DNA from 2 places in the Rhizobium sp. SEMIA 4085 genome. Region 2 is predicted to be linked to the other one. Evidence: predicted binding sites of a transcription regulator. Region 2 holds the regulator's gene; the other holds the start of a gene.

Region 1 (5,509 bases), on a different contig from region 2:
GCGTCCGTCTCTGCGCCGCCGCTGGCGCCGACCGATTCCTACAGGCCGGACATGCTGCCGCGCAGCCATGCGCCGCGCGAGCCACAAACCGCACCGCCGCAGACATCTTTGGATAGCCGCCTGGAAGCTCTCCGGCGAGAGATGCGCCGCGAAGAGACAACGTCCCAGCGGCCGGTGTTCTCTCAAGACCCGGCTGCCAGCCCGCACCGCGAACCCGGCATGTCGCTCCGCGAGAGCATTCTCAAGAAGCCGCTCAGGAGCCTCCATAATAAGGATTGAGGCCTCATTGCCCCTCAGATTGCCTGGCTGCAGCGGCAATGACACTCAGGTGGCGCTCTATCAGCGTCAAAAAGGCGATCGTTCCGCAGACCAGGGCGGCGACCACGATGCCGGCGATCGCGCCAAAAATCGCTCCGATCACGAACATTCCGGACCCGCCTTGAGCCGAGGCGGCGGTTGCGCCGGACAGCGTGAAGAAGGCCAAAATGACGATTGCAATAAGGGCATTGATGGAAGCAAGCGTCTTTGCGAGAAAATTGTTCATGACATCTCCTGGCCGGCCGGCCGATGGTTTTCGTTCGCATTCATCGGCATAGGGGACGGCGATTAAGCCGTACCCCTGCCACACCACCCGGCATGCGGGTCCGCACCGGGCGGTTCGAGAAGTTGTGGTCATGCAAGTCGGGGGAAGCCGAGGGCGTCGAAGTGTCCAACCGTCAGGACCCGGCTCAGCCCAGCTTCGCTGTGCCTCCACAATGTCCCGGCCTCCGGCTATGAGTGCCGCCCACTCATGGTGAGCTCCGAGGCTGCGGAGACGGCTATAGACCGTGGTTCCTTTGCCCCATTGCTTGAGCTGGATGGCCCGAAGGCGGTGGCGTATCCACGAGTCCAGGTTTTTGAATATTTGCGGTGTCTGTGCCAGTTGGAAGTAGGATTTCCAGCCGGGGAGATCGAAGCGGAACCACGCCGCCGTGAGGATTGAGTGATTGAGTTCGGCCTTCTTCGTGACGTTCTTTCCCGGTTCCTCTGCCGTCCCCTGGCCGAGGTTCTCATGTTCCTGATCTTCAGGTCTTCGCGCAGCTGTTGCGACGCGCCGCGCGATGCGTGTCGTTACGAAGGCCTACAGCATGCCAGGCGCAGGCAACACCCTCTTCTGCCTAAATGGCAGACGCCTCTCAGCGATCGAGGTCAAGTTTGAGCTGCTCACCGCCGCGGGTCTTAACGAGATAGGGGTTCGGCGGTCTCATCAACTGGATCCGCGCGAGCAGCTTTTCACGCCGTTCCAGATCGCGCTCGCGCGCCGAGCGGGATGCAGCAACAAAAGCCATGGCATTCTGTATAACGAGTTCTGCGTGCGTCATGAGCATCTCCGTTACATCTGTTCCCTTTATGTTCTCTTTTTCGGTTAAAGTCAACTCAGCAACGCCCCGTGCGCATGGCGTCGCTCTTTCGCGGACTACTGGAGTGAGGCTGAGGCATCGACCGCAGGCGCCGACAAATCATCCTGGCGCTCGTTCAAAGAGAAGGGGACCGCTGCCAGCGGTCCCGCCCAGTTTCTCGGCCACGGATGCGCTTTGGCAACAATGTTTGGAGCCTAGCTGTTGATCGTAATGCGCTTGGCGGTCGATTGCGCCGTTTCGGAGCGTGGCAGGGTGATCGTCAAGACGCCATTTTTGAACGAAGCGTCCACCTTGTCTTCCTGCACCTCGTTATTGAGCGACAGGCGGCGCTCGAAGCGGCCATAGAACCGCTCGGAGAATTGCCGGTCCTTATCCTCGCTGTCGGCGCGCTTTTCACCGCGGATCGTCAGGATGCCATTGTCGATCAGAAGTTCGATATCCTTCTCGTCCATTCCTGGGATTTCGGCGACGATACGGATGTCCTTGTCCGTCTCCGAGACTTCGATCTTCGGCCAGGCCGTTTCGAACATGAAACCGGACCCGACAGTCGGAAAATGGCCCTCGACGCCGCGGAAAACATCATCGAACAACCTGTTCATCTCGCGATGAAGCGCAAGGAACGGATGCTGGTCTCTGCCTGCATAGCCTGTCGGGACCGGACTGTTGCTGCGGCCCCAGGGAATAAGATCACGAACGCTCATCTAAGCCTCCATGTTTTCAACGCGCCAGCTCATCCGGCGCACTCGCCTTTGCCTTTCGGGTATCAGGCGACAAGTCACTCTTCGGAATACGCTTGACACTGCACAGAACTGCCTGCGCCGCATCAGAGATTAAACGCCGATGGCGAAGCTTCCGTTCCGCGCCGTTAGCACTCTCCTGATAAGAGTGCTAATTTTTTGCCGTCGGCCCCTTGAAATTCGAAAAAATCGGTAGCAGATTTTTTCCGCCGAGCGGTCAGCAGCTCGGTAGCCCGGATTGGTCGCCTGGTCCGGGAGCGTGATAAGTGATCATCATCGTCCATGGAGGAAGACATGACGTTCCGACCGCTTCATGATCGCATTCTCGTCCGCCGTGTTGAGTCTGAAGAAAGGACCAAAGGCGGCATCATCATTCCCGACACCGCCAAGGAAAAACCGCAGGAAGGCGAAGTCATCGCCGTCGGCCCCGGCGCGCGCAACGACGCCGGCCAGATCCAGCCCCTCGACGTCAAGGCGGGCGACCGGATCCTGTTCGGTAAATGGTCCGGCACCGAGATCAAGATTAACGGCGAAGACCTGCTGATCATGAAGGAAAGCGACGTAATGGGCATCATCGAGGTTCCGGTGGCCGGCAAGAAGGCCGCTTGAGGCGCGCCTTTCAGCTAACGTCAGCCGACTACCCAATGGAGGAGTGAAGACATGGCTGCTAAAGAAGTCAAATTCCACAGCGACGCGCGTGACCGTTTGCTGCGCGGGGTCGACGTGCTTGCCAACGCGGTGAAGGTGACGCTCGGCCCGAAGGGCCGTAACGTCGTGATCGACAAGTCCTTCGGCGCGCCACGCATCACCAAGGACGGTGTTTCGGTCGCCAAGGAAATCGAACTTGAGGACAAGTTCGAAAACATGGGCGCGCAGATGCTGCGCGAAGTCGCGTCCAAGACCAGCGACGTTGCCGGCGATGGCACGACGACAGCAACCGTTCTTGCCCAGGCGATCGTTCGCGAAGGCGCCAAGGCCGTTGCTGCCGGCATGAACCCGATGGACCTGAAGCGCGGTATCGATCTTGCCGTCGATGCCGTCGTCAAGGAACTGAAGAACAACGCCCGCAAAATCTCCAATAATGCCGAAATCGCCCAGGTCGGCTCGATCTCCGCCAACGGGGATGCCGAAATCGGCAGTTTCCTTGCTGAAGCCATGCAGAAGGTCGGCAATGAAGGCGTCATCACTGTCGAAGAAGCCAAGACCGCCGAAACCGAACTCGAAGTCGTCGAAGGCATGCAGTTCGACCGCGGCTATCTCAGCCCGTACTTCGTGACCAATCAGGACAAGATGCGGGTCGAGCTTGAGGATCCTTATGTTCTCATCCATGAGAAGAAGCTCTCCAACCTGCAGTCGATGCTTCCGGTTCTCGAAGCCGTCGTACAATCGGGCAAGCCGCTGCTCATCATCGCTGAAGACGTCGAAGGCGAAGCGCTTGCAACGCTCGTCGTCAACAAGCTGCGCGGCGGGCTGAAGATTGCTGCCGTCAAGGCTCCGGGCTTCGGCGACCGCCGCAAGGCCATGCTCGAAGACATCGCGATCCTGACCGGTGGTACGGTCATCTCCGAAGACCTCGGCATCAAGCTCGAGTCCGTCACCCTCGACATGCTTGGCCATGCGAAGAAAATCGTTGTCGAGAAGGAAAACACCACGATCATCGACGGCGCCGGCGCCAAGTCCGACATCGAAGGCCGCGTTGCGCAGATCAAGGCGCAGATCGAAGAAACCACCTCCGACTACGATCGCGAGAAGCTGCAGGAACGCCTTGCCAAGCTCGCAGGCGGCGTTGCCGTCATCCGCGTCGGCGGCTCGACGGAAGTCGAAGTGAAGGAAAAGAAGGACCGCGTCGACGATGCGCTGCATGCGACCCGTGCGGCAGTCGAGGAAGGCATCCTGCCAGGCGGCGGTGTGGCACTGCTGCGCGCCGTCAAGGCGCTTGACAACCTCAGCGCGGCCAATTCTGACCAGCGTGTCGGCGTCGAGATCGTCCGGCGCGCAATCGAATCCCCGGTGCGCCAGATCGCCGAGAATGCCGGGGCGGAAGGGTCGATCGTCGTCGGCAAGCTGCGAGAAAAAGCCGAATTCTCCTACGGCTGGAATGCTCAGACCAATGAATATGGCGATCTCTATCAGATGGGCGTGATCGACCCGGTCAAGGTCGTGCGAACAGCGCTTCAAGATGCTGCCTCCGTTGCCGGCCTGCTGGTGACGACCGAAGCGATGGTGGCGGAAAAACCCAAGAAGGAAGCCGCCGCCCCTGCCATGCCCCCCGGAGCCGGCATGGACTTCTAGCTTGACATGCGGCCCGCCTGGCAACGGGCGGGCCGTACGGAATGGAGGTCAAGATGGTTCAGACGATCATAAACAGATCGGACGTGCCGCTCGATACCCGTGACCTTGAGATGTGCCAATGCGTATTCGACGAGGTTCGATCGGACGCCAAGGTAGCCAAGGATTCCGAAGAAGCGGAGCGCATTGCTGCCATAACGATCGAACTCTATCGCCAGGGCGTGCGCAGCCCAGACCATCTGAAGGTCATGGTAGAAGCGGCTCGCGGCCTTATCGCGCCGCGCGAAAAGTAGAATGAATGGATGGCCGGGACTGGTCATGCCCGTTTGGAATCCACAAACGGGCAAACAGTCGGACTGGAAGACAAAAGTTCAATAGCACGAGCAGACGGTCTGTCGGCGACGCGCCGATGAAATCCTTGCGGCACTTTATGTCCGCTGCCGCTTGCAGATGATCTGAATTTTTCGCCCCGTTTTTGAGGAGGTTCCATGAATCTGTGCTAAGTCGCGGCAAAGAACGCCACCATAGGACTATCGAACCCATGATTGAACTTACGCCATCGCAGGTCGCAGCACTGAAACTCGCAAGAGACGGTGATCTTTATCCTCAGCCGACGAAGAAGTGGACGCACCAAAACGCCACGGTGACCTACGCGAAAACCGACCGTTGGAAAGAACGGCCGCAGAAAGTGAAATCCGTAACCAGCAAGGCACTGGACGAGTTAAAAGCGTCCGGGTTTCTGGAACGGCGCCATCTCGATCATGATGCTTCAAAGGACGTCTACGGGATCACGATGGCGGGCAAAATGTGGCTGCTAAAGAACAAGTAGGCCTTGCCAGATCCTCATTAGATTTCTGATCCCGACCAGTCTAATCGTTCGGAACAATGGTCTAAGATCGCCTCCCTGACGCTGAGAAAACGTTTTCGCAGTTGACATTATTGTTGCGAAAAGGTTTTCTCTTATGGCGACGGGTGGAAGAATGAGACTGGACCAAACAGGAAGAAAGCAGACCCGCATCACGATCCACGATCTAGCCGCTGCGGCCGGGGTCAGCATCTCGACGGCGTCGAAGGCGTTAAATG
Region 2 (5,509 bases):
ATTTAAGACGGTTGGATTGGGGCCGTTGCTTGACAAAAATCATGGCGGCTCGCATCACATCGTCGAGCGCAGCGGCTGCGCCGATCTGCGACGGAAAAATAAACGAATGGTGCCTGCCACGACGACGTGCACCTTGAGACGGAGCAACGCAATGGCGACCCCCAGAAAGATCATCATCGACACCGACCCCGGCCAGGACGATGCAGCGGCCATCATGCTTGCCTTCGGCAGCCCCGAAGAGCTGGAGGTGCTCGGCGTCACGACCGTCGCAGGCAACGTGCCGCTCTCCTACACGAGCCGCAACGCGCGCATCGTCTGCGAGCTCTGCGCACGACCCGGCACGAAGGTTTTCGCAGGCGCCGACGCGCCAATCGCGCGCAAGCTGGTCACGGCCGAGCACGTGCACGGAAAGACCGGCCTCGATGGACCGGAGCTCGATGAGCCGACGATGCCGCTGCAGGCACAGCACGCGGTCGACTTCATCATCGAGACGCTTCGCGGCGAGCCGGAAGGCACGGTGACACTCTGCACGCTGGGACCGCTTACCAATATCGCCATGGCCTTGCAAAAGGCGCCGGACATCATTCCGCGCATCCGTGAACTGGTGATGATGGGAGGCGGCTTCTTCGAGGGCGGCAACATAACGCCCGCCGCCGAATTCAACATCTATGTCGATCCGGAAGCAGCCGACATCGTTTTTCGTTCCGGCATAGCGATCGTGATGATGCCGCTCGACGTGACACATCAGTTGCTGACACGGAAGGATCGCGTCAAACGCATGGCCGATCTCGGCACGGCACCGGCCAAAGCAATGGTCGAAATGCTGGAATTCTTCGAGCGCTTCGATGTCGAGAAGTATGGTTCGGACGGTGGGCCTCTGCACGATCCGGCGGTCGTCGCCTACCTACTGAAGCCCGAACTCTTCAAGGGCCGTGACTGCAATGTCGAGATCGAGGTGAAGTCGGAGCTGACCGTTGGCATGACGGTGGTCGACTGGTGGCATGTGACCGACCGCAAGCGCAATGCCAAGGTGATGCGCTATGTGGATGCGGACGGCTTCTTCGATCTCATGATCGAGCGCTTCGCCCGCATCTGATTTTCGGACTGATTATGAAAGGCGCCTGAAAAGAAGATCAGGCGTCCTTTTCGGTGAACGCTGTGTTGAGGTCTGCATCTGCTGCCTTCGGGCCGCCTTTGGCCACGCCGACCATTGCGGGACGAAGAACACGCTCGCCGATCGTGAAGCCTGCCTGAACGACCTGGACGACCGTGTTATTCGCCACTTCGGCATTGGGAACCTCGAACATCGCCTGGTGGAAGTTCGGATCGAACTTCTGGCCGATCGGATCCAACTTGCGGACGCCGTGGCGCTCCAGCGCCGAGAGCATGGAGCGCTCCGTCATCTCGACACCTTCGATCAACGTGTTGAGGCCTGTCTCGCCCGCTTCCTTCGCCTCGGCGGGGATGGCATCGAGCGCGCGGCGCAGATTGTCCGAAACGGCAAGCATATCGCGCGCAAAGCCCGCGACCGAGTAGGACTTTGCATCCTTCACGTCGCGCTCCGTGCGGCGGCGCAGATTGTCCATTTCGGCGGCAAGGCGCAGATAGCGGTCGCGCAGCTCGGAATTTTCAGCCTTGAGCACTTCAAGCGGATCCGGTTGGCGCGGCGCTTCCACCGTGGTTTCGTTCTCGACGTTTGCGGCAACGTCGTCTGCGGCTTCAGCCGCGGCAGCGTCAGATCCGTTTTTCGTCGTTTCGTCAGTCATGACGGTCTCCGGTAATGGGTTCTCTTGGGATGCGCCCGATATCGAGCTTTGACCGCAAAAAATCAAGTCTGCGTGACAAAGAAGAAAAAATTCCGGGTTTTTTACAGCGTGCCGCGCGCAAGCCGGGAGATCAGCTGGGCGGTGTAATCCACCATCGGCACAATGCGTGAATAATTGAGCCGTGTCGGGCCGATGACGCCGACGGCGCCGACAATGCGGTCGTCATCGTCGCGATAGGGCGCAACAATCAGCGAGGAGCCGGAAAGCGAAAAGAGCTTGTTCTCAGAACCGATGAAGATGCGCACGCCCGGACCGGTTTCGGCAAGGTTCAGCAGCTCGATCAGGCTGTCCTTCTTTTCGAGATCGTCGAAGAGCATGCGGAGACGATCGAGGTCTTCCGCGCCTGCCAGGCCATCGAGCAGATTGGATCGGCCTCGAATAATAAGCTGCGGCGGCTTGCCTTCGTCCGCATCGCCAGACCACACCGCGATACCGCGCTCGACGAGATCCCGGGACAACGCGTCGAGCTCGTGGCGGACGTTCTCCTTCAGGCGACTGAGCTGCTTGCGCAATTCCGGCAATGTCTGGCCAGACATATGGGCATTGAGGAAATTCGCGGCCTCCGTCAGCTGCGACGACGTAACACCTGCCGGCAATTCGATAATGCGGTTTTCGACCTGATCGTGATCGCCGACGAGCACTGCCAACGCCTTGGTGGGCTCCAGGCGGATGAATTCGACGTGTCTGAGAACCGGATCGCTCTTTGAGGTGATGACAAGCCCTGCGCCGCGCGAAATGCCCGACAGCATCCGGCTTGCCTCGTTCATCATCGATTCAACCGGATTGTCGCGGCTTTCGGGGCGGACCTGGCGGTCGATATTCGCACGGTCCTCGGCGGAAAGGTCGCCGACCTGCATGAAGGCATCGACGAAGAAGCGAAGGCCGCCCTGCGTCGGCAGGCGTCCGGCGCTGACATGCGGCGAGTAGATCAGGCCCAACTCCTCCAGGTCGCTCATCACGTTGCGCACCGACGCGGGCGATAGCGACATGGGCAGGATGCGGGAGAGATTGCGCGAGCCGAGCGGCTCGCCACTTTCCAGATAGCCTTCAACGATGCGGCGGAAGATTTCCTTGGAGCGTTCATCCAGCGCAGCAACGGCATCCGAAACCGACGTCGACCTGAACCCCATGACCTTCCTTAGACCTGCGCTGCTGATGACGATCCCTAAAATATAGCCGTTCTCGCCCTCGTAGCAAAAGGGAATTTGCAAATGGCTGCGGCCAATCGTAGAAGCGGTCGACACCATTCAAGCATGCATGATGTTTTGCGAGAACCGCTTTACGGTTTTCGGCGTCGTGCTTCAGGAGATCACAATGCGGCCTTCAGGCAGAAAAACCGACCAGATGCGCAAAGTCACTTTCGAGCGCAATTTTTCAAAGCATGCGGAAGGTTCCTGCCTCGTCAAATTCGGCGATACGCATGTGCTCTGTACCGCAAGCCTGGAAGACAAGACGCCACCTTGGCTGCGCAATACTGGAAAGGGCTGGGTCACGGCCGAATATGGCATGCTGCCGCGGGCAACCGGCGAGCGCATGAAACGCGAGGCCGCGGCCGGCAAGCAGGGCGGGCGCACACAGGAAATCCAGCGCCTGATCGGCCGCTCCCTTCGTGCCGTCGTCGATCTCAAGGAACTGGGCGAGCGCCAGATCACGCTCGACTGCGACGTCATTCAGGCTGACGGCGGTACGCGCACGGCCTCCATTACGGGAGCCTGGATTGCGCTCTACGACTGCCTGAAGTGGATGGAAACCCGCAACATGATCAAGGTCGAGCGCGTGCTCAAGGATCATGTCGCTGCGATTTCCTGCGGCATCTTCGCCAGCCAGCCGGTGATCGACCTCGATTATCTCGAAGATTCCTCGGCCGAAACCGATGCGAATTTCGTCATGACGGGTGCCGGCGGCATCGTTGAAATTCAGGGAACCGCCGAAGGCACGCCGTTCACGGACGGGGAATTTGCGGCGCTGATGACACTGGCGAAAACCGGCATCGTGGAGCTCGTCGACATGCAGAAACAGGCCATCGCCGGATGACTGCCCTGCTGGAAGGCATGCTGGAGACCGCGCTTTATGCGAAGGATCTCGACAAGGCCGAGGCCTTCTACGAAGGCGTGCTCGGCCTTGCCAAGATCACGCGCGCCGCAAACCGGCATGTATTCTTCCGCTGCGGGCAAGGCGTGCTGTTGATCTTCAACCCCGATGAAACGGTGAAACCGCCAGCGGCCGATGCCCTGCAGGTACCGCCCCACGGCACGAAAGGTCAGGGCCACGCATGTTTCCGGGTGTCTGGTAAGAACATCGATGCCATGGCGGTGAAGCTCAAAGCCGCGGGCATCGAAATCGAATCCGAAGTCCACTGGCCGAACGGCGGCCGCTCGATCTATTTCCGCGATCCCGCGGGAAACAGCCTCGAATGCGCCGAAGCCAGAATCTGGGGCATTGAATAGGACCGACCATGCGCACGCTTGAAACGAAGACGATCGTCGTCGCCAGCCACAACGCCGGCAAGATCCGCGAGATCCAGGAACTGATCGGACCGCTCGGCTTTACCGCCAAATCGGCAGCGGACCTCAACTTCATCGAGCCTGACGAAACGGGCACAACCTTCGAGGAAAACGCGACGATCAAGGCTCTCGCCTCTGCCAAAGCAGCAGGGATGCCGGCGCTTTCCGACGATTCGGGATTGGTGATCGATGCGCTCGGTGGCGATCCGGGTGTCTATACGGCCAACTGGGCCGAGACCGCAGACGGCACGCGCGACTTTGCGATCGGGATGGAAAAGGTGCAACAGGCGCTGGACAAAGCCGGAGCCACCAAGCCGGAACAACGGCGCGCGCGCTTCGTCAGCGTGCTCTGCCTCGCCTGGCCAGACGGGCATACGGAGCTTTTTCGCGGCGAGGTGGAAGGTACCGTCGTCTGGCCGCCGCGCGGCACCCAGGGTTTCGGTTACGATCCGGTCTTCCAACCGGAAGGTTACGACATCACCTTCGGCGAGATGAGTGCCGAGGAAAAGCACGGCTGGAACATTGGCAAGCCGCAAGCCCTGTCGCATCGGGCGCGCGCATTCAAACGCTTTGTCGAAACCTGCCTGGAAGCGTAGGGTCGGTTCGTGGAGATTCTCGATACACCAAGCTTGACGCGCGATGCGATGCTTCTGCCCGATACCGGCGAGCCCGGTTTCGGCGTCTATGTGCATTGGCCCTTCTGCGCGGCGAAGTGCCCCTATTGCGACTTCAACAGCCATGTCCGTCATCAGCCGGTCGACCAGGAGCGGTTCGCCGCTGCGTTCCTGAAGGAGATGGCTGCCGTTCGCCGGATGAGCGGACCGAAGACGGTGACGAGCATTTTCCTTGGCGGCGGCACGCCGTCGCTCATGCATCCAGCAACGGTTTCGGCCATTCTCGACGGTATATCCAAGCACTGGCATGTGCCGAACGGCATCGAGATCACGATGGAGGCCAATCCTTCGAGCGTGGAGGCCGAGCGCTTCCGCGGCTATCGCGCCGCAGGCGTCAATCGCGTGTCGCTCGGCGTTCAGGCGCTGAATGACCGGGATCTGAGATTCCTCGGCCGCCTGCATGACGTGGCCGATGCACTGAAAGCCATCAAGCTGGCGCGCGACATCTTCCCGCGCATGTCTTTCGACCTGATCTATGCCCGCCCCGGCCAGACCGTCGGGGAAT

The links. The regulator HrcA, encoded in region 2, represses chaperone genes, less so after heat shock. The targets are predictions, from matches to a motif close to GTTAGCACTCNCNNNNNGNGAGTGCTAAC.
Region 1: the regulator HrcA is predicted to act here: its motif matches at 2,265-2,293, upstream of groES (co-chaperone GroES).

The regions. Positions count from the first base shown of each region.
Region 1 is NZ_JABEPH010000221.1:2,654-8,162, forward strand. Features, by position in the region: gene C9413_RS20545 (ATP-binding protein) at 1-279, shown strand, start outside; gene C9413_RS20550 (hypothetical protein) at 284-544, opposite strand; gene C9413_RS20560 (hypothetical protein) at 1,176-1,367, opposite strand; gene C9413_RS20565 (Hsp20/alpha crystallin family protein) at 1,595-2,101, opposite strand; gene groES (co-chaperone GroES) at 2,432-2,746, shown strand; gene groL (chaperonin GroEL) at 2,798-4,429, shown strand; gene C9413_RS20580 (hypothetical protein) at 4,483-4,719, shown strand; gene C9413_RS20585 (hypothetical protein) at 4,968-5,255, shown strand; gene C9413_RS20590 (LacI family DNA-binding transcriptional regulator) at 5,407-5,509, shown strand, end outside.
Region 2 is NZ_JABEPH010000005.1:24,151-29,659, forward strand. Features, by position in the region: gene C9413_RS01420 (nucleoside hydrolase) at 152-1,096, shown strand; gene grpE (nucleotide exchange factor GrpE) at 1,134-1,766, opposite strand; gene hrcA (heat-inducible transcriptional repressor HrcA) at 1,868-2,956, opposite strand; gene rph (ribonuclease PH) at 3,141-3,860, shown strand; gene C9413_RS01440 (VOC family protein) at 3,857-4,273, shown strand; gene rdgB (RdgB/HAM1 family non-canonical purine NTP pyrophosphatase) at 4,282-4,926, shown strand; gene hemW (radical SAM family heme chaperone HemW) at 4,936-5,509, shown strand, end outside.